One region of the Pseudorhizobium marinum genome, then DNA from elsewhere that is predicted to be linked to it. Evidence: riboswitches for the same ligand, from Rfam matches in the RefSeq annotation. Region 1 holds a riboswitch; the other holds the start of a gene.

Evidence for each region. A riboswitch is a leader RNA that binds a small molecule or an ion and turns the genes downstream of it on or off. The one in region 1 is predicted to bind cobalamin.
Region 2: linked by a shared signal. The riboswitch ahead of EO99_RS0124560 (ABC transporter substrate-binding protein) and the one ahead of EO99_RS0123765 (CbtB domain-containing protein) in region 1 are both predicted to bind cobalamin.

Annotation. Positions count from the first base shown of each region.
Region 1 covers NZ_JMQK01000032.1:5,233-19,625, reverse strand. Annotated here, with positions in the region: gene cobN (cobaltochelatase subunit CobN) at 1-2,402, opposite strand, end outside; gene cobW (cobalamin biosynthesis protein CobW) at 2,417-3,454, opposite strand; gene EO99_RS0123770 (DUF1636 family protein) at 3,451-3,846, opposite strand; cobalamin riboswitch at 3,948-4,154, opposite strand; cobalamin riboswitch at 4,213-4,404, shown strand; gene EO99_RS0123765 (CbtB domain-containing protein) at 4,441-4,617, shown strand; gene EO99_RS0123760 (CbtA family protein) at 4,629-5,366, shown strand; gene cobO (cob(I)yrinic acid a,c-diamide adenosyltransferase) at 5,363-5,977, shown strand; gene EO99_RS0123750 (cobyric acid synthase) at 5,981-7,438, shown strand; gene cbiB (adenosylcobinamide-phosphate synthase CbiB) at 7,422-8,390, opposite strand; gene cobD (threonine-phosphate decarboxylase CobD) at 8,398-9,411, shown strand; gene EO99_RS0123735 (P1 family peptidase) at 9,401-10,402, opposite strand; gene amaB (L-piperidine-6-carboxylate dehydrogenase) at 10,407-11,948, opposite strand; gene EO99_RS0123725 (NAD(P)/FAD-dependent oxidoreductase) at 12,003-13,286, opposite strand; gene EO99_RS0123720 (LysR substrate-binding domain-containing protein) at 13,386-14,327, shown strand; gene EO99_RS0123715 (Lrp/AsnC family transcriptional regulator) at 14,377-14,393, shown strand, end outside.
Region 2 covers NZ_JMQK01000039.1:3,512-17,904, forward strand. Annotated here, with positions in the region: gene ptsP (phosphoenolpyruvate--protein phosphotransferase) at 1-631, shown strand, start outside; gene prfA (peptide chain release factor 1) at 661-1,743, shown strand; gene prmC (peptide chain release factor N(5)-glutamine methyltransferase) at 1,740-2,609, shown strand; gene EO99_RS0124535 (DUF4167 domain-containing protein) at 2,915-3,655, shown strand; gene EO99_RS0124540 (alpha/beta fold hydrolase) at 3,853-4,911, shown strand; gene EO99_RS0124545 (class I SAM-dependent methyltransferase) at 5,074-6,123, shown strand; gene EO99_RS0124550 (ABC transporter ATP-binding protein) at 6,207-6,971, opposite strand; gene EO99_RS0124555 (FecCD family ABC transporter permease) at 6,968-8,008, opposite strand; gene EO99_RS0124560 (ABC transporter substrate-binding protein) at 8,005-9,021, opposite strand; cobalamin riboswitch at 9,181-9,409, opposite strand; gene clpB (ATP-dependent chaperone ClpB) at 9,987-12,587, shown strand; gene EO99_RS0124575 (M23 family metallopeptidase) at 12,715-14,393, opposite strand, start outside.

The DNA.
Region 1 (14,393 bases):
GGATCATGGACGGGGCGGGCTCCCATCAGCGCCAGGACCTGCGCCACTTCCTCGCCGCCGCTGCGCAGCGAGGCGCTGCCCCAGAGATCGAAGACGAGGCTGGTCGGCCAGTCGCCGTGGTCCTGCAGGTATCGGCGCAGTACCTCATCGGCCGCCTTGCGGCCCAACTCGAAGGCCGTTGGCGTCGGCAGCGTGCGCGGATCGCTGGCAAAGAGATTGCGGCCGGTCGGCATCACGTCCAGCCGACCGCGGGCCGGCGCTCCGGACGGCCCGGGACGGACATGGCGCCCGTCGAGGGCGCCGAGCAGGGCATCGCGTTCGGCGGCTGCGCAGGCCATCCTGGACGGGTCGTCGTCGTTGACCGCCACCGCGCCATAGACATGCTGGCCGTCCTTGATCGAAAAATCCTTCAGGTCGCAGAGAAAGGCGTCGATGCGGGTGAGCGCCGTATCCGGGTCGTCGTCGCGCGAGACGCCGGCTTCGTCGGCGAGCCCGAGTTCATGGGCGGTGTCGACGATCAGCTTGGCCAGCCTGTCGCGGCGCCGGCGGTCCAGGCCGTCGGCCTGCGCGTATTCGTCGACCAGCAGTTCCAGCCGCGTCTGGCTCTCGGACAGACCGGCGCCGGCCAGAACCGGCGGAAGATGGCCGATGGTAACGGCGGCGATGCGCCGCTTGGCGACGGCCGCCTCGCCCGGATTGGAGACGATGAAAGGATAGATGACGGGCAGGTCGCCCAAAACGATTTCCGGGAAGCATTCGCCCGAGAGCGCAGCGGTCTTGCCCGGCAGCCACTCCAGCGTGCCATGGGCGCCGACATGAACGATGGCATGGGCTTCGAGTGCGGCCTGAATCCAGGCGCCGAAGGCGAGCAGCGCGTGACGCGGCGGCAGGTCGGGGTCGTGATAGTCGGCGCGCCGGTCGCCGTCCCGGCCGCGATCGGGTGCCAGCGCCACGGTGATATTGCCGAAGCGGGCAGCCCGGAAGCGGAATGCTCCGCCTTCGGCCTCCGGATCGCTCTCTGCCGCACCCCATGCGGCTGTAGCGGCAGCGCGGGAAGCTTCGGGCAGGTTCTGGAAGAAGGCATGATAGGCATCGACAGGCAGCGCCGCCTGCCGTTTGGTCAAAAGATCGAGAAGCGCCCGAGGCGTCTCGGGGATGCTGTCCACTGCATAGCCGGCTGTCGAAAGTTCCCTCAGCATGCCGAGCACGCTCTGGGGCACGTCGAGGCCGACGGCATAGCCGGTGCGGCCCGGCGCATTCGGATAGTCCGGCAGCAGGATGACCACCTTGCGCTCGGCCCGGGGCGTCGCCTTCATACGCAGGAAGCGGGTGACGCGTTCGGCGACCTGCTCGACCCGGTCCGGTTCCGGCTGGTTGACGAGGCTGGATGCGGTGCTGCCCTGCTTGAAGGAGATCGGCCCGGCCAGCAGCCGGCCGTCGAGTTCCGGCAGCACGACATGCATGGCGAGATCGGAGGGGCCGAGGCCGCGGCGGTTGTCCCGCCAGGCATCGCGCTGCGTTGTTGCAATGACAACCTGGAAAACTGTGACGCCAGCGCGATCGAACAGGGTCGCGCCATCCGCATCGGCGCCGGCGGCGAAGGCCGTCGTCGCCAGGATCGCTGCGGGAGAGAGATCGGCGAGCGCCTGCTCGACGAATGCCAGGCTGTGCTCGTCCTTCAGGCTGCCGACGAAGATCGGCACCGGGGCGTAGCCGCGACGGGCAAGCGCCTCGAAAAGCGCGTCGATGGGTGCCGCGTCATTGGCGAGCAGCATGGAGCGGTAGAAGAGGATCGGCAACCTCGGCGCGTCGGCCGGGAAGGAGGCCAGCAGGTCCTCGAGCGCGACGGGCCCTGTTGCGGGCTCATAGAAACCGGCCTTGGGCATGACCTGCGCCGCTTCCAGCTCCAGCTGTTCGCCGCGCACGAGAGCGGCAAGTCGTGACGCCAGCAGGCGCATGTTCTGCGGCCCGCCTTCGCGCAGGCAAGTCAGGATGGCCAGGAGTTCCGGTTCGTCGACCGTCGAAGCCGCGGCAAGGCGATCGTCCCGGACGCTGCATTCGCCGGGCAGCATGACGAGCCTGATCCCTTTGGAGCGTGCCATGCGCGCCAGTTCCTCGGCGCCATACTGCCAGCGGTCGTAGCCGCCGAGGATCCGCACCAGGATCAGCTTCGCCTGCGAGGCCGTCTTCTCCAGCCAGAGGTCCACCGACATCGGATGCCGGAGGTCGCTGAGGTTGGCCGTCGCCAGGGAGAGAGTACCGTCTATCGGCCAGCCGGCGGCGATGCCGTTCAGATCGCTGCCGGAAAAGGACAAAACCACCACATCAGCCGGCGCCTGGTTCAGGTCGACCGGCTCGATGAGGTCGTCGAGAGACGACGATGTGGTGGCCAGAATATGCATGCCGTTGCAGAGCCTTAAGCGGCCAGCATCCTTTCTATCGCGTCGCGATCAAGTCCCTTTTCCCCAATCACGACAAGGCGGCTCTGGCGGGTCTCGCCGGGTGCCCAGGCACGGTCGAAGTAGTGGTTGACGCGCGACCCTACCGCCTGGACCTGCAGGCGCATCGGCTTGTTCGCGACGTCCACGAAGCCCTTTATGCGCAGCACGTTCTCGGCTTCGGCCGTGGCGGAAATCCGCTGCGCCAGTTCGTCGGCATCGCTGACGGCCGGCAGGTCGATGACGAAGCTGTCGAAATCGTCGTGGTCGTGGTCGAGCTCGTCGTCGTGATGGGTCTTGCGGTTCTCGATATCGTCCTCGACCGCAAGGCCGAGCCCGATCAACACGGCCGGGTCGACCTGGCCGTTCGCCGCAGCGATGATCTTTACCGCCCGCGGCAGATGGGCCGAAATCCGTTCCCTGGCGAGCGCCAGGCCGTCGGCGTCGATGAGGTCGGTCTTGGTCAGCACGATCATGTCGGCGCAGGCGATCTGGTCGTCGAACACTTCCTCGACCGGATCGTCGTGGTCGATGCTGTCGTCGGACAGGCGCTGCGCCTCCAGGGCCGCATGGTCGTGGGCCACCCGGCCTTCGGCAAGCGCGAGGCCGTCGACCACCGCAATGACGGCATCAACCGTGACCCGCGCCTTGACGGCGGGCCACTGGAAGGCCTGCACGAGGGGCTTGGGCAGCGCCAGACCCGAGGTCTCGATCAGGATGTGGTCGACGCGCGGCTCGCGTGCCAGGATCTGGTCGATCGCGGGCACAAAGTCGTCGGCGACGGTGCAGCAGATGCAGCCGTTGGCGAGCTCGATGATGTTGTCGTCCGGGCAGCTCTCGATGCCGCAGCCCTTCAGGACCTCGCCGTCGATGCCGACATCGCCGAACTCGTTGACGATGATCGCCAGCCGCTTGCCGTCGAGATTCTCGATGAGGTTGCGGATCAGCGTCGTCTTGCCGGCGCCCAGGAAGCCTGTGACGACGGTGCAGGGGATGCGGTCGAAGGTGACGCTCATGTGGGCATGTCCTCGTGGTGGTTGAAGGGGGGAATGCGGGCGGACATGCCGTTGCCGCGAAGGCAGGTCGGACGTCCGCGCAGGGGCAGGAAGCCGCGCTCGTCCTCGGCCAGCATCATGGCGCCGGTGACGATGTCGGGCACGTTCTCCAGCGCGAGATGGCCGAAGACATAGGACCAGCCGCTGCGATGGGAAAAGGCCGCACTCGGGCTCTTCTGGCAGTTGGCAAGGCAGGTGACGGGCTTGACGGCGAGCGGCAGGTCGGCCGTCGCGTCGCGCAGCGCCTCGATCAGCGCCACGCCGGGGCGCAGTTCGGAATCGGTCGCGCAGCGGCAGTTTGTGCACACGAAGATCGTGACGTCGGTGTCTCTGATGGCGGGGTCGTCACTCAAGGCCGCGTTCCAACTCGATCGATATGGGGCGCGCGACGGACTGCCGCTGGCAGCCTCGCCTTGGTGATCCAGGGCTTCCTCCGGAGCACCCCGCCCGGAAAAGCATAGACATGGCGACGGCAGGTCTCCTGGCTCGCGGGTCGTCGCTTGCTGCCCACCTTCCCGGGATCACCCCAGTGGCTTTTTGGCAGAAGCTCTCCGCTTACAGTTGCGGGGGCAGCCGCGGCATTGACCCGTTGCCGGATCGCACCGCATTCCCTTTTCGTCTTCTCCGTTGCCGGAAAAGAACCGTCAGGCTTTCAGTAAGCCCGGTCGCCGGTTCGTGTCAATGCGTCGCAAAGACGATTGCCGCTCGGAGCTTTTGGGTTATAGTGACCCGTCGTCGGTGCCCGAAAGGGACCAGAGGGAATGCGGTGAGACGGGTTCGTCAACTCCGCGGCTGCCCCCGCAACTGTGAGCGGAGAGCTTGATCCCATCATGCCACTGGAGCGATCCGGGAAGGCGGGAGAGAGCGTCTGATCCGCGAGCCAGGAGACCTGCCGGCGGCCATGTGAAAACGAATGCCCTCGGGTGGAGGGTGAAAGGACAGACATAATGACGACCAAGACGGCAGCCGGCGCAATCGGCATTTCCGCCTCCAAGATCATCCCCCTCAGCATGACAGCGATGCTCGGCCTCTTCTTCGTCGGCTTCGTCGGCTTCTCCCACATGGAAGTCGTGCACAACGCGGCGCACGACTCGCGCCATTCGCTCGCGTTTCCCTGCCACTGAGGAATTCTGACATGTCGTTGTTTCGCAACATCGTCCTCGCGGCGGTGATCGCCGGACTGTTGTCCGGGCTCATGCTCACCGTGATGCAGAGCTTTGCCACCGTTCCGCTGATTGTCCAGGCCGAAACCTTCGAGGGTGCCGGTGCCGAAGCGGGTCATTCCCATGACGCGGCCGCTCCCGCGGACCATCACGATGATGCCGAAGCCTGGATGCCGGCCGACGGCGCCGAGCGCTTCCTCTATACCGCTGCCGCCAACATGCTGGCCGGGATCGGCTTTGCCCTCCTTCTCGTGACCGCCGCCGAAGCGCTGGGCGGTCTGAAGGACTGGCGCGGCGGCCTGATGTTCGGCCTTGCCGGCTTCCTCGCCTTCAGCCTGGCGCCCGGCCTCGGCCTGCCGCCCGAGCTTCCCGGCATGCCGGCCGCAGAACTCGGTGCGCGGCAGCTGTGGTGGGTCGCGACCGCCGGCTGCACGGCCGTCGCGCTCGGTCTCCTCGCCTATACCCGCACCCCGGTTCTCGCCGTCGTTGCGGTCGTCCTGCTTGTCTTGCCGCATATTCTCGGCGCGCCGCATCCGGCAAGCTACGAGACGGCGGTGCCGGCGGAGCTGCATGCCCGCTTCGTGGCCGCGGTGCTTGCCACCAGCCTCGTCTTCTGGGCGCTGCTTGGTGCTGTGTCCGGTTTGGTCCGGGCAAGGCTTCGCGGCGGCGAAGAGGTCTATTCGACTGGCACTGCAGAGCCTGTCCGGTGAAGGATATTACCGATCAGGCCGAGGAGCGCCACCGCGCCAAGATGGCCAACCGCAAGGCGGTGCAGGATGCGGAGGTGGCCGAGAAGACCGTCGAAAAGGGTCTTCTCATGGTCCACACCGGCTCCGGCAAGGGCAAGTCGACGGCAGCCTTTGGGCTGGCGCTGCGCATGCTTGGGCATAACCGCCGCGTCGGGATCGTGCAGTTCATCAAGGGCGGCTGGTCGACCGGCGAGCAGCCGGCGCTCGCCGTCTTCGGCGATCGCGTCGTCTGGCACACCATGGGCGAAGGCTTCACCTGGGAAACCCAGGATCTGAAGCGCGATATCGCCGCCGCCGAGCGCGCCTGGGAGAAGGCGCTGGAACTGATGGCGGACGAGACGATCGGGCTCGTGGTTCTCGACGAGCTCAACATCGCGCTTCGCTACGAGTACCTCGACCTCGACAAGGTTGTTGGCGAGCTGCAGGCCCGCCGGCCGGACCTGCACGTGGTCGTCACCGGCCGCAACGCCAAGCCGGCCCTTATCGACGCCGCCGACCTGGTCACCGAGATGACGCTCGTAAAACACCACTTCAAGGCCGGCGTGAAGGCCCAGTCCGGCATCGAGTTCTAGATCATGGCAGCCCGGTCCCTCATGTTCCAGGGCACGGGATCGGACGTCGGCAAGTCGCTTGTCGTCGCCGCCCTGGCGCGCGCCTTCACCCTGCGCGGCCTGAAGGTCCTGCCGTTCAAGCCGCAGAACATGTCCAACAATGCCGCGGTCACCGCAGACGGCGGCGAAATCGGCCGGGCCCAGGCGCTGCAGGCGCGCGCCGCCGGTGCGCCCTTGAGCGTCCACATGAACCCGGTGCTGCTGAAGCCGCAAAGCGAGGTCGGTGCGCAGGTGGTGGTGCAGGGGCGGGTCTTCGGCAACGCCAGGGCCGCCGAGTACCAGGGCCTGAAGCCGCAGCTGATGCCGCGGGTGCTGGAGAGTTTTGGCCTTCTCAAGGGGCAGGCCGATCTGGTGCTGGTCGAAGGCGCGGGCAGTGCCTCGGAGGTCAATCTGCGCCAGAACGACATCGCCAACATGGGGTTTGCGCGCGCCGCCGACGTGCCGGTGGTGCTGATCGGCGATATCGACCGCGGCGGCGTCATCGCCAGCCTCGCGGGCACGAAGCTCGTCCTCGATCCGGAGGATGCGGCGATGATCCGGGGCTTCATCGTCAACCGGTTCAGGGGCGATCCCGCGCTCTTCGATGACGGAATGCGGATCATCGCGACGCTCACTGGCTGGCAGACGATCGGGCTTCTGCCGTTTTTCCGAGAGGCGGTCCGGCTGCCGGCGGAGGACGCGCTGGGGCTGAGCGACAAGATCGAGCGCAAGGCCGGCGCCCGGCTGCGCATCGCGGTGCCGGTCCTGCCGCATATCTCCAATTTCGACGACCTCGACCCGCTGGCGGCGGAGCCCGACGTCGACCTGATCCGGGTGCGTCCGGGCGAGGTCATTCCGGGCGATTGCGACCTCGTCCTGCTGGTCGGCTCGAAGGCGACGATCTCCGACCTTCAGGTGCTGAAGGAGAGCGGGCTCGACGTCGACATCGCCGCGCATGTGCGCCGCGGTGGGCGGGTGCTCGGTCTTTGCGGCGGCTACCAGATGCTTGGCAAAACGCTTGCCGATTCCGAAGGTCTCGAGGGGCAGCCGGGGACGTTTGCCGGACTGGGACTGCTCGACGTCGACACCGTGCTGTCCGGCGACAAGCGGCTGGAAGCCGTCTCGGGCGAGAGCTTCGACGGCGAGCCGCTGAGCGGCTATGAAATGCACATCGGTCGCACCGGCGGACCCGATTGCGCCCGTCCGTTCGCGACCGTGTCCGGTGCGGCGGAGGGCGCCATCTCGGCGAGCGGACAGGTGGTCGGCACCTATCTTCACGGCCTCTTCGGCAATAATCGCCAGCGCGGTGCCTGGCTGCAGAGGCTGGGCGGCGCGCCGTCGGATCTCGATTACGAGGCGGATGTGGATGCCGTGCTCGACCGTCTGGCCGCGCATGTGGAGCGGCACCTCGATCTCGACGGATTGCTTAGAATTGCCAGATAGCCAGCGCCGCCAGGCCGAAAAGGCCGATCAGCAGGGCGTCGGCGATGCGCGCCAGCGTCAGCGCCCGGCGGATGTCGGCAGCCGTCAGTTCGGCGCGTCCTCCCGACCCCATGAACCGCGCCTGGATCATCTCTCCGCCGTAGCTGCGCGGACCGGCAAGCGCGATGCCGAGCGCACCCGCCATGGCCGCCTCCGGCCAGCCCGCGTTCGGCGACCGGTGATGCTGCGCATCGCGGCGGATGGCGGCGATGGCAGCTTTCGGCGAGGCGCCGGGAAGAAGGCAGGCGGCGGCCACGAACAGAGCGCCGCTCAGGCGCGAGGCCGGCAGGTTGATCAGGTCGTCGAACCGGGCGGCCGCCCAGCCGAAGGCTTCGTGACGGGCAGAGCGATGGCCGATCATGCTGTCGGCGGTATTGGAAGCCTTGTAGGCGGCGCCACCGCCAAGCCCGGCCGCCCCCAGCCAGAAGGCAGGCGCGACGATGCCGTCGGAGAAATTCTCCGCCAGGCTTTCGACCGCCGCCCGGCAGACGCCCGCCTCGTCCAGCTGCTCCGGATCGCGGCCGACGATCATCGAGACCGCCTTGCGGCCGGCCTCCAGCCCGCCGGTCTCCAGTGCTGCGGCGACGGCCTCGACATGGCTTTCCAGGCTCTTCTGCGCCGGCAGCATGGCGGCGATCAGCACCAGCACGAGGAAGCCGCTCTGGCTTCCGGCAAGAAGACGCTCAATGATAAACGAGATGGCGACAGTCACGCCGATGAGGACCACGAGCGCGGCGCTGCCCCAGGCCTTGCGGCGCGCAAAGCTCTGGCTCTCGCGGTTCCAGCTCCGGTCGAGACGCGAGATCAGGGCGCCGATCCAGGTGACGGGATGACCGATCAGGCGGTAGAGCCATTGCGGATAGCCAATCAGGCGTTCGGTCAGCAGGGCGAGGAAGGCAAGAAGGAGGTACATGCGGCGTATGGCATCTGGAGCTGACGGGACGATCCAGCATGGGGGCAATCTGGCACGGGCGCGGCTGCAGTTCCCGCATGCGCCCGAGCCGTGGATCGATCTCTCCACCGGCATCAATCCCTATTCGTATCCACATTCCGCCGTGCCAGCCAATGCTTTCTCGCGGCTGCCGGAGCCCGCCCTTGCCGAGCGGCTCAAGTCGCTGGCCGCGCAGGCCTATGGCGCGCCCTCTGCGGCGCATGTCGTCGCGGCACCCGGCACGCAGATCCTGCTGCCGATGATCGCGGCGCTGCCCAAGGTCCAGGCCCGTGCCGCCGTGTTGTCGCCGACCTATGCGGAACATGCCCGTGCGGCCCGGCTGACCGGTTATGACGTGACGGAGACCGAGGACTTCGGCGGCCTTAGCGCCGCCGACCTTGCCGTCGTGGTCAATCCGAACAATCCGACGGGACGCGCCATCCCCCGCAGCGACCTGCTCGCGCTCGCCGCGCAGATGCGCTCGAAGGGTGGCCTGCTGGTCGTCGACGAGGCCTTCCACGATGTTTCGGAGACCGAAAGCGTTGCGGATGCCGTGGCGGACGGCGGTCTCCTCGTGCTGCGCTCCTTCGGCAAGTTCTACGGCATGGCCGGCGTCCGGCTGGGATTTGCCATTGCTGGCGCGGACGTGGCGGCGCGGCTGGACGGGCAGCTGGGACCATGGTCCGTGTCCGGCCCGGCGCTGCATGTCGCTCTGGAGGCGCTGGCGGACCGGGACTGGCGGCAGGCCATGCAGCAGACGCTGCGGCGGCAGGCAGCGCGCCTTGATGCGCTGTTGAACGAAGGTGCCATCCCCGTCGTCGGCGGCACCGCGCTCTTCCGCTATGTCCGCCACGAGCGGGCGGCGGCACTCCATGCGGCGCTCGGAGAGGCCGGCATTCTGGTCCGGCGTTTCGAGGAGCGCCCCGATGTTCTGCGGTTCGGCCTGCCGGGCGATCACGAGTGGGCGCGTCTGGAAGCGGCCCTGAGGGCGCTTACGCTTTAGGGGCGACGGAAAAACGATCCCGCCAGGCCGGCTGGGCACCGGCATGGGGCAGAGCCGTCGCCTCGTAGACGCCGCGCGCCACGGCCCGTGCCGTCACCAGTGCGGCCAAATGAAAGATCTCCATCATCGCTGCCGGATCGGCAACCGGTCTCGCACCGGTGGCGGCGGAGAAGATCGTATCGCCATCGAAGGGCAGATGGGCTGGCATCACGGCGCGGGCGAGACCATCGTGGCCGGCAATCGACAGCCTATGCGCCTGCGCCTTCGTCAGGACCGCATCGGTCACGACGACGCCAATGGTGGTTGCCGGGATGGTCATGCCCTTGAGGCGCAGGGCCGTGTCGAAGTCCTTCGGCATCCCGAGATCGCCGAATTCTCCTGCGGCCTCAAAGGGCGCAGCCCAGAAGTATGGACCTTCGCCGATCGTCGCCGAACCCATGGCGTTCACCGCCATCAGCGCCGCAACGGTATGGCCCGACCGCGTGACGGCGCTGGCCGATCCGATCCCGCCCTTGAAGGTCGCCGTCGTCGCGCCGGTGCCGGCGCCAACGGTGCCCAGTTCAAAGGGTCCGGGTCGCGCTGACAGGAAGGCCTGGTAGCCCATGTCGCGGTAGGGCGAATGCAGCCCCCAGTCCTTGTCGCCGCCGTTCAGGAGATCCATCAGGATCGCCTGCGGCACGATCGGAACGCGGGCGGGGCCGACCGCAAAGCCGCGACCGATCTCCCGCAGCCCGGACTGCACGCCGCCGGCGGCATCCAGCCCGAATGCGGAACCGCCCGAGAGCACGAAGGCGTCCACGGCGTCCACCGTCATTGATGGATCGAGGAGCGCCGTCTCGCGTCCGCCCGGCGCGCCACCCAGCACACTGCCGGAGGCGACGGCCGGTCTGTCGAAAATCACCGCCGTTACCCCGGAGCCGAGCACCAGATCGGTGGCGTGGCCGACAGCCACGCCCTCGACATCGGTCAGGAGGTTGAGCGGTGCGCTCATGGCGTCAGATCACGTCGAACTTGACGCCCTGGGCGAGCGGCAGCGTGCGGCCGTAGTTCATCGTGTTGGTCTGGCGCCGCATGTAGGCTCTCCAGGCGTCGGAGCCGGATTCGCGGCCACCACCGGTTTCCTTCTCGCCACCGAAGGCGCCACCGATTTCAGCACCGGACGGGCCGATGTTGACGTTGGCGATGCCGCAATCGGAGCCGCGGTCGGAAACGAAGATCTCGGCTTCGCGCATGTCGTTGGTGAAGATCGACGACGACAGACCCTGCGGCACGTCGTTGTGCAGGCGCAGCACCGCGTCGAAATCGCTGTACTTCATCACGTAGAGGATCGGCGCGAAGGTCTCTTCCTTCACGGGACCGGTCTGCTCCGGCATTTCGACGATCGCCGGGCGGACGTAATAGGCGTCGAGCGCGCCGTCCTGCTCGATGCGCTCGCCGCCGGTAACCTTGCCGCCGGCTGCCCTTGCGGCCTCGAGCGATGCCTGCATCTTGTCGAAGGCCGCCTTGTCGATCAGCGGGCCGACGAGATTGCCGGCCTCGAGCGGGCTGCCGACCGTCACCGACTGATAGGCCTTGGCAAGCCGCGGAACGAGCGTGTCGTAGACACTGTCATGCACGAAGAGGCGGCGCAGGGTGGTGCAGCGCTGGCCGGCGGTGCCCATGGCGGAGAAGGCGACGCCACGCAGCGTCAGGTCGAGATCGGCCGTCGGGGCGACGATCGCGGCATTGTTACCACCGAGTTCCAGCAGCGAGCGGGCAAAGCGCTGGGCGAGGCGCGGGCCGACCGTGCGGCCCATGGCGGTGGAGCCCGTGGCGGAGACGAGCGGGATCTTCTCGTGGTCGACTAGGACTTCACCGACGTCGCGGCCCCCGATCAGCAGCGTCGAGAGGTTCTTCGGCGCGGTATTGCCCTCGGTGATGTAGCGCGACAGCGCCTTCTCGAAGATCGCCTGGGTTGCGAGCGCCGTCAGCGGCGTCTTTTCGGATGGCTTCCAGACCGTCGAATTGCCGCAGACGATGGCAAGTGCGGCGTTCCAGGACCAGACGGCGACGGGGAAGTTGAAGGCGGAGATGATGCCGATGGCGCCGAGCGGGTGCCAGGTTTCCATCATCCGGTGGTCGGCCCGTTCGGTCGCGATGGTGAGGCCGTAGAGCTGGCGCGACAGGCCGACGGCGAAGTCGCAGATGTCGATCATCTCCTGGACCTCGCCGAGGCCCTCCGAGGTGATCTTGCCGACTTCGATGGAGACGAGACGGCCGAGCGCCGTCTTGGCAGCGCGCAGTTCCTCGCCGAGAAGGCGGATCAGCTCGCCGCGCTTGGGCGCAGGCACGAGGCGCCATTCGAGGAAGGCGTCATGGGCGGCGTCGATCGCCTTGGCGGCACTTTCGGCACTGTCTTCCGCAAGCCTGCCGATTTCCCTGCCGGTGACGGGCGAACGGACGGCGAGCGTGCCGCCGGTGTAGCGCTCTGGCTTCACGCCAAGGTCGCCGAGGATTGTCTTCACGTCGGCAGCGAGATCGAGGGTGGCAAGCGTCATGTCAGTCCTTCCAGGTCATTTCCGTCAATGTACAAATCGGCAGCGGTTTCGCAATCAGAAGCGTTCCGCCGTCAGGTGGGCGATCTGGGCGCCCGCCTCGTAATAGGCTTCCTTCAGCGGCCGCAAGGGGGGCAGCTTCGGGTCGGTGAAGGGCAGCGGAAGATCGTCTTCCGTGATCCGCCCGAGGATATGCTGCGCCAGGATTTTGCCGAAGGTGGTTCCCGGCGCGATGCCGCGGCCGTTATAGCCGCAGAAGGCCACGACCTTGTCGGCAAATTTGTGCAGGCGCGGCAGGGCATTGTCGGTCATGCCGATGCGGCCGTGCCATTCGGCCTCGAAGTCCACGGCATCGAGCTGCGGAAACAGGCGCCGCAGCGACCGCCTTGCCCAGTTCTTGTGGATGGCGGTGCCGGTGCCGCGGAGCGCCCCGACGCTGCCGAAGACGAGCCGCCCGGCCTGGTCCATCCGGAACGAGGAGAGAATTTCCTTGGTGTCCCAGCATCCCTCGCGCCCGGGCAGGATCGATTTGCGCAGATTGTCGGTGAGCGGCGCCGTTGCCAGGTTGAAATAAGGCAGGTGGACCTGCTCCTGGCGCATCACCGCCCAGGGTCCCTTGCTGTAGGCATCGGTTGCGACCACCACCCAGTCGGCGGAAACCTCACCGCCGGCGGCCCTCACCACATGCCGTCCGCCGCGCTGCTCATGGGCCACCGCCGCGCTGTCGGTCAACAACAAGGCTCCGGCGCGTGTCGCCGCATGGGCCAGGCCGCGGACATAGGCGAGCGGCTGCAGCGTGCCGGCGCGGCTGTCGAGCAGGGAGCCGGCATAGGCGCGGGTCCCGATGCGGCGCTCGGTTTCCGCCGCGTCGAGCAGGGTCACCTGTGCGCCGCGCATCTGCCACTGGCGCGCCCGCTCCTCGAGCTCCTTCAGCCCGTCCTTGTCCGTGGCGCAATGCAGCGTGCCGTTGCGCTCCAGCTCGCAGGCGATGGCATGCCTGTCGATGATCTCGCGCACCAGCGCCGGGCCGTTGCCGAGCAGCTCCAGCAGCCGTTCGCCGTAGTGCGGGCCGAGCTCTTTCGGGAAATCATCCGGCATGACCCACATGCCGGCATTGATCAGGCCGACATTGCGGCCGGCGCCGCCGAAACCGATCTCATGCGCCTCGAGGAGGACGACCCGGGTGCCGGCCTCCGCCAGATGTAGCGCCGCCGACAGTCCGGTGTAGCCGCCGCCGACGATCACCACGTCCGCGGACAGGCTTTCGCGCAGCGACGTGGTCTGCGGGGCAGGTGGTGCCGTTCTTTCCCAAAGGCCATGGGAGCGCGGATCGTTGAGCATGTCTTTGAATTCCGAAGGAAGACTGGCATGGACTTTACAGAGCACAGCTGCGAGTGAATATCGACAGTTTCTCAACAGGTCATTCGATGGAGGAATGACATGCTGCCGCCCCGGCGCTTTCTGCCATCCTTCTCTCTTCTGGCCGCCTTCGAAGCAGCGGCCCGCACCGGCAGCGTCACCGCCGCGGCCAACGAGCTCGGTCTCACCCAGAGCGCCGTCAGCCGGCAGATCTCGGCGCTCGAGAAGCAGCTCGGCGTGACGCTGTTCCTGCGCGAGCGGCAGACCATCCGGTTGACGCTTGCCGGCGATGGCTATGCGCGGGAGATCCGCGAGGCGCTGCGGCGGATCTCCAATGCCTCCCTCAGCCTGCGGGCGCATCCGCAAGGTGGCGCCATCACGGTGGCCGTCCTGCCGATGTTCGGAGCCCGCTGGCTGGCGCCGCGGCTCGGGCGGTTTCTGGAGGCCCATCCGGGGGTGGCGGTCAATGTCGTCAGCCGGCTGGAGCCCTTCGATTTCCGCTTCGATCCGATCGACGCCGCCATCCATTTCGGCGCCGCGCGCTGGCCCGGCGCCGAGCTGACGCCGCTGATGCAGGAGGAAATGGTCGCCGTCTGCAGCCCGGAGTTCCGACGCCGCTTTCCGCTGCGGGAACCGAAGGACCTTCTGCAGGTGCCGCTGATCCACCTGAATTCGCGGCCGGATGCCTGGGAGAACTGGTTCCTGGCCAACGACGTGCGCTTCGAGAGCCTGCACGGCATGCTCTTCGACCAGTTCATGGCGATTGCCGAAGCGGCGGTCTCGGGGCTTGGCGCGGCATTGCTGCCGGCATTCCTGATCGAGCGCGAGCTCTCGGCGGGAACGCTGGAGCTGGTCGTGCCCGGGCGGCCGATCCAGGCCGGCGCCTACTATCTCGCCAATCCGGCCGACCGGGACGGATATCCGCCCTTCTCGACCTTCAAGGCGTGGCTGATCGCCGAGGCCAGGAAGACCGAAGCGGACCGCGCGGGCTTGCAGTCGCCCGACCCATCGGCCAATAGTTGACGACGGACAAGACAGGCCGCGCCACGCGGAAACAGACAGGAATGGATCCATGAAGCCGATCTTCGT
Region 2 (14,393 bases), on a different contig from region 1:
CCTGCTGCGCACGCAGCTGCGCGCGCTGCTGCGTGCGTCTGCCGACTCGGAACTCAAGATGATGCTGCCGATGGTGACCGAGGTGGCCGAAATCCACGCGGTGCGCGAGCTCCTGCAGAAGGAGGTGCAGCATCTTTCGAAATTCGGGCACAGCCTGCCGCGCCGGCTGCAGTTCGGCGCCATGCTGGAGGTGCCAGCGCTGATGTGGCAGCTCGACGAGCTGATGGCGGAGGTGGACTTCGTGTCCGTCGGATCAAACGACCTCTTCCAGTTCTCGATGGCCGCCGACCGCGGCAATGCCCGCGTCTCCGACCGGTTCGACATGCTGGGCAAGCCGTTCCTCAGGATCCTTCGCGATATCGTGCGGGCTGCGGAGCGCAACCAGACGGCGCTGACGCTCTGCGGCGAGATGGCCGGCAAGCCGCTTTCGGCCATGGCGCTGCTCGGAATCGGCTTCCGGGCCGTGTCGATGGCGCCGACATCCATCGGTCCGGTCAAGGCGATGCTCCTGTCGCTGAACGTCGACGAGCTGGCGCAGGAGCTGCATGCGGCGCTCGACGACAAGCGCTCGCAGGAGCCGATCCGGACGCTTCTGACCCGCTTTGCGGAAGAACACGGTATAGCCGTCTAAGAAGAACAAGAAAATGGAGTGAAATCAGGGTGGCTAAGCTTCCTGTAGACAAGATGCGCGAACTCGAGCGCCGCTTTGGCGAAATCGAGGCGCGCATGTCGGAAGGTCCGGCGGCGGACGTCTATGTGCGATTGGCCTCGGAGTATTCCGAGTTGCAGCCGGTGGTGCGCAAGATCCGCGACCACGAGAAGGCGACCGCCGAGGTGGCCGACCTGCGGGCGCTGCTCAACGACCGGGCAACCGATCGGGAGATGCGCGAGCTGGCGGAGATGGAACTGCCGGCGGCCGAAGAGAAGGTCGAGGCGCTGGAGAAGGACATGCAGGTCCTGCTCCTGCCGAAGGATGCCGCCGACGAGAAGAGCGCCATCCTCGAAATCCGCGCCGGTACCGGCGGCAACGAGGCGGCACTTTTTGCCGGCGACCTGTTTCGCATGTACGAGCGCTACGCAGCCGCCAAGGGCTGGAAGGTCGAGGTACTATCGGCCAGCGAGGGCGAAGCGGGCGGCTTTCGCGAAATCATCGCGACCGTCAGCGGGCGCGGCGTGTTCTCCAAGCTGAAGTTCGAATCCGGCGTTCACCGGGTGCAGCGCGTGCCGGATACGGAAACGCAGGGGCGCATCCATACGTCGGCAGCAACCGTGGCGGTGCTGCCGGAAGCCGAGGAGATCGACATCGAAATCCGTCCCGAAGACATCCGCATCGACACCATGCGGGCGTCGGGCGCCGGCGGGCAGCACGTCAACACCACCGATTCGGCCGTGCGCATCACCCATTTGCCGACCGGCTTGATGGTCACCAGTTCGGAGAAATCGCAGCACCAGAACCGCGCCAAGGCCATGCAGGTGCTGCGCTCGCGGCTCTACGACATGGAACGTCAGAAGGCCGACAGCGAACGCTCCGCCGACCGCAAGAGCCAGGTCGGATCGGGAGATCGGTCCGAGCGCATCCGCACCTACAACTTCCCGCAGGGACGGGTCACCGACCACCGCATCAACCTGACGCTCTACAAGCTCGACCGGATGATGATGGGCGAGATCGACGAGGTGGTCGATGCGCTGATCTCCGATTATCAGGCCGGACAGCTGGCCCAGCTCGGCGAGGCGAGAGGATGACGTCCCTCGACGCCGCCGTGGCGGATGCGCGGGCGAAGTTTGCCGCGGCCGGCCTGCCGGATGCGGCCATGGAGGCGCGCATGCTGATCGGCGGCCTTCTCGGGCTCACCAGCACCGAGGTCTTTTCCGGCGGCGAGCGGGTGCTGACGGCGGCGGAGGCCGCGACCATTGCGGACGCGGTCGCGCGACGCCTGAAGCGGGAGCCGGTGCATCGCATTCTGGGGGCACGGGAGTTCCACGGCATGACGCTCAGGCTTTCGGCGGAGACGCTGGAGCCGCGGCCGGACACGGAAATGCTCGTCGAGACGGTGCTACCCCACCTGAGGCGGATTGTCGCAGCCCGAGGCGAGGGCCGCGTGCTCGACCTGGGAACGGGAACGGGCGCTATCCTGCTGGCTCTCCTGAAGGAATGCCCTACGGCGCAAGGGGTTGGCTCCGATGTGTCCGAAGACGCCCTGGGCACGGCCCGCGACAATGCGGAGCGGCTGGGGCTCGGCGACAGGTTCCAGGCGATCCGCAGCGACTGGTTTGCGGACATCGCCGGGCGGTTCGACATAATCGTGTCAAACCCGCCCTATATCAGGGCAGATGTCATTCCGGCGCTGGAGCCGGAGGTTCGGGATTTCGATCCCCCCCGGGCTCTCGACGGCGGCCCTGACGGGCTTGATGCCTATCGCGCGATTGCGGCCGGCGCCGGAGCATCGCTTCAGGCGGACGGCATTCTCGGCGTCGAGATCGGCTTCGACCAGAAGGACAGCGTCACGGAGATCTTCACCACCGCGGGCTTTGCGCTCCGGCAGGCGGCCCGCGACTACGGAGACAACGACCGCGTCCTCATCTTTGCTCCCGGACGGCCAGGTCCCTGATTTTGCACAGCGAAAGAAAAGGCTTGGATTTACTTGGGAAGCGCGATAGCTTGCGGCCACGCACTGGGCGGCTGGGAATGAACGGAGATTCGTTCGGGTTTAAGGTCAACCTTGAGACCGACTCTATTACAGAGTTTCGAAGGTTGAACATTTCCTGGTGCGTGAATCAGTTAATTTGACTTTCACAAGCGGCAGGCGACTTGGTTTCGTCCTGTCCGTGGCGCGCGAAGTCCTGGTCTGGCATGAGCCAGCATGGCCGCGTGGTCCCTTATCAGCGGAAAACAGAAAATTCAGGTGAACGATCTATGAGGCCAGGACAGCAGAACAAGCGCGGTCGAGGGCGCGGCGGCTCCAACAACAACAGCAGTGGCGGCGGCGGCAACAACTTCAACCGCAAGGGCGGCAATCCACTTACCCGCACCTATGACAGTTCCGGCCCAGACGTGAAGATCCGTGGTACGGCTCAGCACATTGCCGAAAAATATACGACGCTTGCCCGCGACTCCCAGAGTGCCGGCGATCGGGTCATGGCGGAAAACTACCTGCAGCATGCCGAGCACTACAATCGGATCATTGCCACTGCCCAGGCGCAGATGCAGGAACGGTCCCAGCGCGACGAGCGCGGCGACTACCAGGATCGCGACAACCAGGACGGCGACGACAACGACAACAACGACATGGACGACGACGGCAACGGCCGGTCGCAGTATGCGAACGAACCCCAGCAGTCGCAGCCCCAGCAGCCGCAGCCGCAGCAACAGCAGCCCCGCCGGGAGCCGCAGCCGCGCCGCGAACCGCGTCGTGAGCAGGCACCGGTCCCTGTGGCAACGGACGCCCCAGCCGTAGACGGTTCAGGCCCGCAGCCCGTGATCGAGGGCACGCCGGCCGAAGTGGCAGCCGAAGAAGGAACGGGCGAAGCGCGCCAGCCACGCCGCCGCAACGCCGGCAATCGGCCGCGCCGTACGCGCCGCGGCGAAGGCGATGCACCGTCCGAGGGTGGTGCCGACGATGGCCAGCCCGCCATGGCCGACGTCGCCAGCGAGTGAAGCCAGCTCCAGAGCTGCGGATGAACGAAAGCTCCGGTCGAAAGGCCGGAGTTTTTCCTTTTCGGGGAGGGTGGACCGAGAGGTGAAACGGGACGGATCGGATCCGGCCGGCTTCCTGTCGGACCGGCCTCGCCATCTGCCCGACAAGCCCCGCAGGCCCTCTGTTCCGGCGCTTTCCGCTGCTGTAAACTGGCGGCATGAAACCCAGCCAGACCATAGGGTTCTGCACCTCGGCCGACGGCACGCGCATCGCCGTTGCCTCGTGCGGACGCGGACCGGTGCTCCTGAAGGCGGCGCACTGGCTCAGCCATGTGGACTACGATCTGGAGAGCCCCATCTGGCGGCCGTGGCTTCTGGCCCTGGCTGCCAGGAGCCGCTTCATCCGTTATGATCCGCGCGGCTGCGGCCTTTCGGACCGTCATGTCGCCGACCTTTCCATCGACGCCTGGCATGCGGACCTGGATGCCGTCGCGGCCTCGATCGAGGAGCCGCAGTTTGCGCTTTTCGGTGTTTCGCAGGGCGGGGCGCTGGCCATTACCTATGCGCTGAGGCATCCCGAGCGGGTGTCCCGTCTCGTGCTTCTGAACGCCTACGGCCAGGGCGCCCGCATAAGGGCGCAGACGGAGGCGGAACGGCTCGAGGCCGAGACGCTGGTGAATTTCGTCCGCATCGGCTGGGGGCGCGACAATCCCGCCTTCTGCCGGTTCTTCACCCATCTCTTCATTCCGGAAGGAACGCCCGAGCAGCATCGCTGGTGGGGCGATCTGGAACGGGTGACGGCGACGGCGGAGGTTGCCGCCCAGCTGCTCTCCGAAATGCAGGGAATCGATGTGCTGCACCTGGCCGCACAGCTTCGCGTGCCGACCCTGATCGCTCATTGCCGCGGCGACATGCGCATTCCCTTCGAGCAGGGCTGCAAGCTCGCAGCCGCCATTCCTGGCGCCCGCTTCGTGCCGCTGGAGAGCAAGAACCACGTTCTCCTGTCAGGGGAGCCGGCCTGGGAGGTGTTCCAGAGCGAGCTCGCCACCTTTCTCGGCCAGGATCGGCCGGCGTTGCCGCGTGCGGTGCGCGAGGCGGCTCTCACGCCAGCGGAGGAAGAGCTGCTCACGCTCGTCGCCGAAGGCCTCGACAACCGCGTGATTGCCGACCGTCTGGGCAAGAGCGTGAAGACGGTGCGCAACCAGCTTTCGGTGATCTTCAGCAAGCTCGGGGTCCGCAGCCGTTCGCAGGCCATCGTCATTGCGCTGTCGCGCTGAGGCGCGCCGCCGTCGACCGGCGCGGACAAGGACATCTGTCCCATGCGGCGGCCCGCTTTTCTCTCCGGCGCGGGACATGCGCCTCATGGCGGGTGCGGGCATCGGGTTCATCCTTCGGGTCATGGGCGGCAAGAGGCCGTCCCGACACAAGGAGGAATTTACGTGCCAGACCTCAATGAAACGACCCTGAACGAGCTCGTCGGCCGCGTGCTCGGCGATCTCGGCGGAGCCGTCAGCGTGCCGCTGGTGCGCATCGGCGATGCGCTCGGCCTTTACAGGACGCTGAAGCAGATCGGCCCGGCGACCGCCGACGAACTGGCGAAAGCGGCAGAATGCGCGCCACGCTACGTGCGGGAATGGCTCGCGGCGCAGGCCGCCTCGGGCTATGTCCAGCACGAGCACGGACAGTTTTCGCTGACGCCCGAGCAGGCCTATGTGTTTGCCGAGCCGGACAGCCCCGTTCACCTGATCGGCGCCTTCGACACGGCCGCGGCCATGCTGGAAAACCAGCCGAAGGTGCAGGCGGCCTTCAAGACCGGCCGCGGCGTGGCCTGGGGCGAGCAGGCGGGATGCCTGTTCTGCGCGGTGGCACGGCTGTTTCGCCCCGGCTATGTCAATGCGCTGGTGCAGGAGTGGCTCCCGGCGCTCGACGGGGTGCTCGACAAGCTGAAGCAGGGCGCCAAGGTGGCCGATGTGGGCTGCGGCCACGGGTTGTCGACCATCCTGATGGCGCAGGCCTTTCCGAAATCGCAGTTCACCGGCTATGACTTCCATGCCGGCTCGATCGCCGCGGCGAGTGCGCACGCCCAGTCGCATGGGCTGACGAACCTGCACTTCGAGGTCGGCCGGGCGCAGGATTTCGAGGGACGCGACTTCGACCTGATCACCTGCTTCGATTGCCTGCACGACATGGGCGACCCGGAAGCGGCGGCCGCCCATATCCGCAAGGCGCTGAAACCGGGCGGGATCTGGATGGTCGTCGAACCCATGGCTGCCGATACGCTGGACGAGAACATCAATCCGGTCGGGCGGCTCTATTATGCGGCATCGACGATGATCTGCGTGCCGACATCGCTGGCGCAGGAGACCGGGCTGGCGCTCGGGGCGCAGGCGGGAGAACGGCGGCTGACCGAGGTGATTCGCTCCGGCGGCTTCAGCAAGGTCAGACGGGCAGCGCAAACGCCGCTGAACATGGTGCTGGAGGCCAGCTGACGGCGGACGCTACATCCTCAGACAGCAAGGGCGGGCACCGGATTGCAAACCGGTGCCCGCCCTTTGCGCGTCGGCGCGGCGGTTCAGCCCATGCGGTACTGGATGTTGCAGCGGCCGTGCACCGGCGACTTCTCCACATGGGCACGGACGCCAAAGACTCTCTCGAGCAGGTCCTCGGTCAGGACCGCCTCCGGCGTGCCGGCGGCGACGATGCGGCCTCCCTCCAGCACCGCCAGCCGATCGCAGAACATGGCCGCGAGGTTGAGATCATGCAGTGCGACGATGCAGGTGATGCCGAGCCTGGAGACCAGCGACAGAATGTCGAGCTGGTGCTGGATGTCGAGGTGGTTGGTCGGCTCGTCGAGAAGCAGTTCGTCCGGCTCCTGGGCGAGCGCCCGGGCGAGATGGACGCGCTGCCGCTCGCCGCCGGAGAGCGTCTGCCAGAGCCGGTCGGCGCGCTCCTGCATGTCGACCCGCGCGAGCGCTTCCGTGACGGCCGCCTCGTCCTGCAGCGACCATGGGGTGAGAAAACCGCGGTGCGGGGTGCGGCCGAGCCGGACCACCTCGCGCACGGTCATCTGCGTGTCCGTTTCCGCCTGCTGCTCGACGAGCGCGATGCGCCGGGCGAGCGCGGCGCGGGTTATCGACGAGAGGTCGTCGTCGTCCAGACGGATGACGCCGCTGCGGATCTTCCGCAGCCGGCAGATCAACCGGAGGAGGCTTGATTTCCCGGATCCGTTCGGTCCGAGGAGGCCGAGCACCTTGCCCCTTTCCGCCTGCAGGCTGACGCCGTCGACGATGAGGGTGTCACCGGCGGCGAAGCTGACGTCATCGAGGGCGATGCTCATGCCGTTCTCCGAGCGCGATAGAGGATCAGCGCGAAGGCGGGGGCGCCGAAGAGCGCCGTCACGACACCGATCGGCAGGATCTGCTGCGGGATGATGATGCGCGAGATGATGTCGGCCGCGACCATGAAGATGGCGCCGAAGAGAGCGGCTGCCGGCAGCAGGCGCGCATGGCCGGGGCCGACCAGGAAGCGGGCCGCATGGGGGACGACGAGGCCGACGAAGCCGATCGATCCGACCATGCTGACGACGCAGGCCGTCATGGCGGCGGTGGTGCCGAGCAGCACGACCTGCACCCGCCGGACGGAGATGCCGAGTGCGGCGGCGGCATCCTTGCCGAAGGCGAAGGCGTCGAGCGCGCGCACATGCGCCAGGCAGACGACAAGGCCGACGAGCGCCACGGGCGCCGAAAGATAGACATCCGGCCAGCGCACGCCGCTCAGCGATCCGAGCAGCCAGAACAGCACGCCGCGGGCCTGTTCGGCATTGGCGGAGGTGGTGACGATATAGGAGGTCAGGGCACTGAAGAGCTGCGATCCGGCAACGCCGCAGAGAATGACGCGCTCGCTGGTGCCGCCGACGCCCGCCGCCAGGATGCCGACCAGCAGGAAGGCGATGGCCGCACCGATGAAGGCGCCGCCGGAGAGGCTGAGCACGCCATAGCCGAACCCGAGGATAGTAACGCAGACGGCGCCGGTGGAGGCGCCGGCGGAGATGCCGAGCACATAGGGTTCGGCCAGGGGATTGCGCAGCAGCGCCTGCAGCACCGCGCCGCAGAGCGCCAGCGAGGCGCCGGCGCTGGCGGCGACCAGCGCGCGGCTGAGGCGATAGTCCCAGATGATGCCCTGGTGGATGCGGCTGAGTTCGAAGTCGGCGGCAAAGAGCCGGTTGGCGACGGCCTTTGCGGTGGTGGCGAGCGGAATGGCGATCTCGCCGATCGACACGGCGAGGCTCACCATCAGGGCAAGAAGCAGGAGGCCGACCGCGGCAAGCGCAACAAGCGCCCACCGCGGCGAACGCGCGGGAAAGGCCAGACTCACGGGGAAAGACCGAAGGTCTTGATGCCGTTCGCAAGGATCTCGATGCCGTCGATCGTGCGGATGGTGGGGTTCATCGCCTGCGCGTCCATCAGGACGAAGCGCCGGTTCCTCACGGCGTCGAGCTCCCGGGTGACGGGATCGTTCTCCAGGAAATCGATCTTCACCTGCGGATCGTCGGCGGCATAGCGGCGGCGATCCATGGTGGCGATGACGATGACGGCGGGATTTGCGTCCGCGATGGTCTCCCAGCCGACGAGCGGCCATTCTTCCTGCGTGTCGACGACATTGCCGGCACCCAGCGTCCCGAGGATATAGGCGGGCGCCCCGTTCCTGCCGGCAATGAAGGCGTCGCCGTCGACTTCCTTGCTGGAGAACCAGAAGACGACGGGCAGGTTCTTGCCGGAGGCGCCGGCGACCGAGGCCCTGGCTGCGGCTTCCCGCTGCTTCAGATCGGCAATCAGGGCGTCGCCGCGTTCCGTCACGTCGAAGATCTCGGCGAGCTCGGCAATCTGCTGGTAGACCAGATCCATGGTGAAGAGTTGTCCGCGAACGCCATCGCCGCCGTTGGTATTGATCTTGGCGACGCAGTCGGCGGGCGCGACATAGGTGTCGATGCCCAGTTGCGCAAACTGCTCGCGCTTGCCGACCGAGCCCTGCGCGCCGACGTGCCATTCGAATTCGGCCGCGACCAGATCCGGCTCCCGCCCGACGACGGATTCAAAGCTCGGATCATTGTCGGCAAGCCGTTGGATGCCGCGATTGATCTCCGCATATTGCGGCAGTACCGGGCCGACCCAGACGGAGGTTCCGGCGATCTTTTCGGCCAGATCAAGGGACAAGAGGATTTCGGTCATCCCCTGACCGATCGAGACGATCCGCGAAGGCGCCTTGTCGAAGGTGATCTCGCGGCCGCAGTTGGCGATCGTCAAGGGATAGGAGGTGGCGGCGAGGACCGGCGTGGCAAGGCCGATCAGGCCAAGCGAAAGCGTGAGGCTGGCAACAAGCTTGTGCATGAACTATCTCGATCAGAGGAAAGGCGGCAAATGCCGTGGGTTCAGACGGCATCGGCGGCGTGGCCGCCGGCGGGAAACCGGTCGAGACGGAGGGGTGCCGTGGGGCAAAGGTGCAGGTCGGTCATATCTGTTCCCTTGCCGGGCATCCCCGCCCGGCTGACTGAGTGGTGTTCGATGGCAGGTCTCCTGGCTCACGGATATGCGCCCTTCATCTGCCTTCCCGGGATAACCCAGTGGCATGGCGCCTTGCGACGCCCGAGGATGAGTGGCAATCCGCTCACAGTTGCGGGGGCAGCCACGGTCTCGGCACCCTTGCGGGAGGCCTCACCGTGTTCCCTATTAATCCCCTTCGAGTCACCGTCGGGGAACCATCGGGGCCAGCTAAACGCCAAGCCGACGTGACGTCAAGGTCGGCAGCGGCGGCTCGCAGGCCTGTCGGGAACAGGGATGATCCTTCATCAGGAAGTCTCCATAAGTTATGTAATAACGTTACTTATAGCCGGCCGATCGCGGGTTGTCCAGATGCCGTCTCGACTGAAGGCCCTCCGCCTTGCCCTGACGCGCGAACAGGCCCAGTCGAGCGCCAGCATGACGGTCAGCGACAGGCTGCCATGGCACTGACCGAAGCCCGATCTCCGATCATGCGACGGAGCATCTTCATCAAGGCTGAGTGGCGCAGCATTGCCGGATTGTCACCCCGGATGATCTGGGGACTTACCATCCGCCCCGGCAGCCTGTCCCGGCGTGAACTCCGGCGATCGCCGCTCCGCTGACGGCTGCTTCGGCGGTGCTTGCGGCAGCGGCCGCAGATCCCTGTAACGGCTCTTTAAATCCTTAAAATCGGCTCCCATATCTGCATCGACGCCGGAATTTTTTACGGCAGACGGGCTCGCCTTTTGAGGGAGCTCAATCTCAATCATCGATCCGTGCCGTATGAAGGGCGGAACGATCCGTGGAGGTTTGACATGAACATCGAAAAATACTCGGAACGGGTGCGCGGCTTCCTGCAGTCGGCCCAGAGCAAGGCGCTGTCGGACGGTCACCAGCAGTTCACGCCGGAGCATGTGCTGAAGGTGCTGCTCGACGACGACCAGGGCATGGCCGCGGCACTGATTGCGCGCGCCGGCGGGGACGCCAAGGCCGCTCGCATCGCCAATGACGCTGCACTTGCCAAACTGCCCAAGGTGTCCGGCGGCGAGGGACAGATCTATCTGTCGCAGCCGCTCGCAAAAGTCTTTTCCACCGCCGAAGAGGCGGCCAAGAAGGCGGGCGACAGCTTCGTTACCGTCGAGCGGCTTCTCCTGGCGCTGACGATCGAAAGCAGCGCTTCGACGGCGGCGACGCTGAAGAAGGCCGGGCTGACGGCGAACGCCCTCAACCAGGCGATCAACGACCTGCGCAAGGGCCGCACGGCCGACAGCGCCAATGCCGAGCAGGGTTTCGACGCGCTGAAGAAATATGCCCGCGATCTGACGGCAGAAGCCCGCGAGGGCCGGCTCGATCCGGTGATCGGCCGTGACGACGAGATCCGCCGGACGATCCAGGTGCTGTCGCGCCGCACCAAGAACAATCCGGTGCTGATCGGCGAGCCCGGCGTCGGCAAGACGGCGATTGCCGAAGGCCTGGCGCTGCGCATCGTCAACGGCGACGTGCCGGAGAGCCTGAAGGACAAGCGGCTGATGGCGCTCGACATGGGCTCGCTGATCGCCGGTGCGAAGTACCGCGGCGAGTTCGAGGAGCGGCTGAAGGCGGTGCTGAACGAGGTCCAGTCGGAAAACGGCGAGATCATCCTGTTCATCGATGAGATGCATACGCTCGTCGGGGCCGGCAAGGCGGACGGCGCGATGGATGCGTCCAACCTCCTGAAGCCGGCGCTCGCCCGCGGCGAACTGCATTGCGTCGGCGCCACCACGCTCGACGAATACCGCAAGCACGTGGAGAAGGATGCAGCCCTTGCCCGCCGGTTCCAGCCGGTCATGGTCAACGAGCCGACGGTCGAGGACACCATCTCGATCCTGCGCGGCCTGAAGGAAAAATACGAGCAGCACCACAAGGTGCGGATCTCCGATTCCGCGCTGGTGGCGGCCGCGACCCTCTCGCACCGCTATATCACCGACCGCTTCCTGCCCGACAAGGCGATCGACCTGATGGACGAGGCGGCGTCGCGGCTGAGAATGCAGGTGGATTCCAAGCCCGAGGAGCTCGACGAGCTCGACCGGCGGATCATGCAGCTGAAGATCGAGCGCGAAGCGCTGAAGAAGGAAACCGACGTTGCCTCGGCCGACCGGCTGAACCGGCTGGAGACTGAACTCGCCTCGCTTGAGGAAGAAGCCGGTGCGCTGACGGCCCGCTGGCAGGCGGAAAAGCAGAAGCTCGGGCTTGCCGCCGATCTGAAGGGGCGGCTCGACGAGGCCCGCAACGAACTGGCGATCGCGCAGCGCAAGGGCGAGTTCCAGCGCGCCGGCGAGCTGGCCTATGGGGTCATCCCGGGCCTGGAGAAGGAGCTTGCCGCGGCCGAAGCCCAGGACACGAGCGTCAATGCCATGGTGCAGGAGGTCGTCACGCCGGACAATATCGCCCATATCGTGTCCCGCTGGACCGGCATTCCGGTCGACCGGATGCTGGAGGGCGAACGTGACAAGCTGCTGCGGATGGAAGACGAACTGGCCAAATCCGTGGTCGGCCAGGGCGATGCCGTCCAGGCGGTGTCGCGGGCCGTGCGCCGGTCGCGGGCCGGCCTGCAGGATCCGAACCGGCCGATCGGCTCGTTCATCTTCCTCGGGCCGACCGGTGTCGGCAAGACGGAGCTGACGAAGTCGCTCGCCCGCTTCCTGTTCGACGACGAGACCGCCATGGTGCGCCTCGACATGTCGGAATACATGGAGAAGCATTCGGTCGCCCGGCTGATCGGTGCGCCTCCCGGCTATGTCGGCTACGAGGAAGGCGGCGCGCTGACGGAAGCGGTGCGGCGCAAGCCCTATCAGGTGGTCCTCTTCGACGAGATCGAGAAGGCGCATCCGGATGTCTTAACCGTGCTCCTGCAGGTGCTCGACGACGGGCGGCTGACGGACGGCCAGGGCCGGACGGTGGATTTCAAGAACACCATCATCATCATGACCTCCAACCTCGGGGCGGACTATCTGACCGCACTGGGTGAGAACGAGGATGTGGACAGCGTCCGCGAGCAGGTGATGGATGTGGTCAAGGCCTCCTTCCGCCCGGAATTCCTCAACCGCGTCGACGACATCATTCTCTTCCACCGCCTGGCGCGCAACGAAATGGGGACGATCGTCGACATCCAGATGAAGCGGCTGGTGTCCCTGCTGGCCGAGCGCAAGATCGCCATCACGCTCAACCCGGACGCCCGCGAGTGGCTGGCCAACAAGGGCTATGATCCGGTCTATGGGGCGCGGCCGCTGAAGCGGGTGATCCAGAAGTTCGTGCAGGATCCGCTCGCCGAGCAGATCCTGGGCGGGCAGATCCCCGACGAGTCGACGGTGGCGGTCGACGCCGGCACCGATCGCCTGCTCTTCCGCGTCAAGCGGCCAGTCCGCGAAGCGGCGTAAGAAGGTCAGGTCCGCGAAGCGGCGTAAAAGCGGAGGTCCGCCAAGCGGCTTAACCCCGCGCGGCATGAAAAAGCGATGGCGGCCTTCGGGCCGCCATTTCTCGTTCGGGATCAGCCCTGTCGTGGGGTCAGCGGCTGGCGACTTCCGCCGGATCGCCGCCGGTGCCAAGCAGCGCATCAATGCGGCTGCGCTCGTCCTTGAAGCGGGCGAGATCGTCGCCGGCGAGCGACTTGCCGCCGGGAAGACGGATCTTCATGGGATCCACCTTGGTGCCGTTGACGATCAGCTCGTAGTGCAGATGGGCGCCGGTCGAGAGGCCGGTGGAGCCGACATAGCCGATCACCTGGCCCTGGGTCACCTTGGCGCCCGGCTTGACGCCCTTGGCGATGGCGCTCTGGTGGTTGTAGGAGGACTCGTAGCCGTTGGCGTGGCGGATGATGGTCTGGTTGCCGTAGCCGGACGACCAGCCGGCCGATTCGACGGTGCCATTGCCGGACGCGATGATCGGCGTGCCGCGCGAGGCGGCCCAGTCGGTGCCGGTGTGCATGCGCGAGAAGCCGAGGATCGGATGGCGGCGCATGCCGAAGCCCGAGGTCATGCGGCCGTTCGGAACCGGGTTGCGCAGCAGGAACTGGCGGATGCTCTTCCCTTCGCCGTCGAAATAATCGACCGATCCGTCTTCGGGATCCTGGAAGCGGTAGAAGCGGGTGGTGGTGTCGCCGAAATGGGCATTGACGTAGAGCAGTTCCGACTGGTCCGTCGCCTGACCGCTTTCGTCCTGCACGGAGAAGAAGGCCTCGATCTTGTCGGTCGGCTTCAGCTGCGCCTGCAGATCGACGCTGCTGGCGAGCAGCTTGACCAGCAGGCCGGTCATGTCGGTGGTCATGCCGTAGGAGAGGGAGGCCCGGTAGATGCCGTCATAGACGCGCGGCAGGTCGCGGCCGGTCGCCAGCTGCGGCGGCTGTTCGTCGAAGGCGCCGGCGACCGCGTCGAGGGCCGGCGGCTCCTCGGCATCGACGATGCGACCGTGGTCGTTTAGTGCGATCGTCACCTCGTGCTGGCCGCGGCGATAGACCGAGGCGCGCACGACGAGCACCATGTCGCCCTGCTGCAGCACGCCGATGCGCAGCACGTCTCCGGGATAGAGCGTCGGCTCCTTCATCCGGTTGCCGAGATGGCCGGCGATCTCCTCGGCCTTGCCGTCGGGATAGCCGACGTCGGTCAGCGCCGTCCTGACGTCCTTCTCGGTGCGGATCGGAATGACGTCGTCGGCATAGTCGCGCGTCTTCGGCGTTACCGGCTCGGCCGGCGTCACCGTCATGTTCTGCTCGACGATGCGGGCCGTCAGGCCGGCGGTGATGTCGATCTCGTCCTCGTGGGAGGAGAAGCGGCGCGGGTCGACATAATAGAGGGCCGACAGCTGGGTATTGCCGGCGGTCAGGATCGAGCCGTTGCTGCGGACGTTCTCCTCCACCTCGTCGAGCGTCATGGAGGAGGCAAAGGGATAGGCGGCGCCCTTCTTGGGGAAGGGCAGGGCGCGCAGGCTGACCTCGGATTCGACCTCGGAGCCGTAGATCATGCCGGTGCTGCCGGGCGCCGGATCCGGCTCCTCGCTGGAGGCGAAGATCGTCAGCGGATCGAAGGCCGGATAATCCTCCTGCGCCACGTGGTTGGCGGCGAGGTTCATCTTGACGTGCGCGAAGGGCCGGCGGCGGATGACTTCGCGCTGACCCTCCTGGACGACGGTGGAGACCTCCATGACCTTGCGGTCGGTCGGCATGGCGACGATGTTGCCGGCCAGCAGCC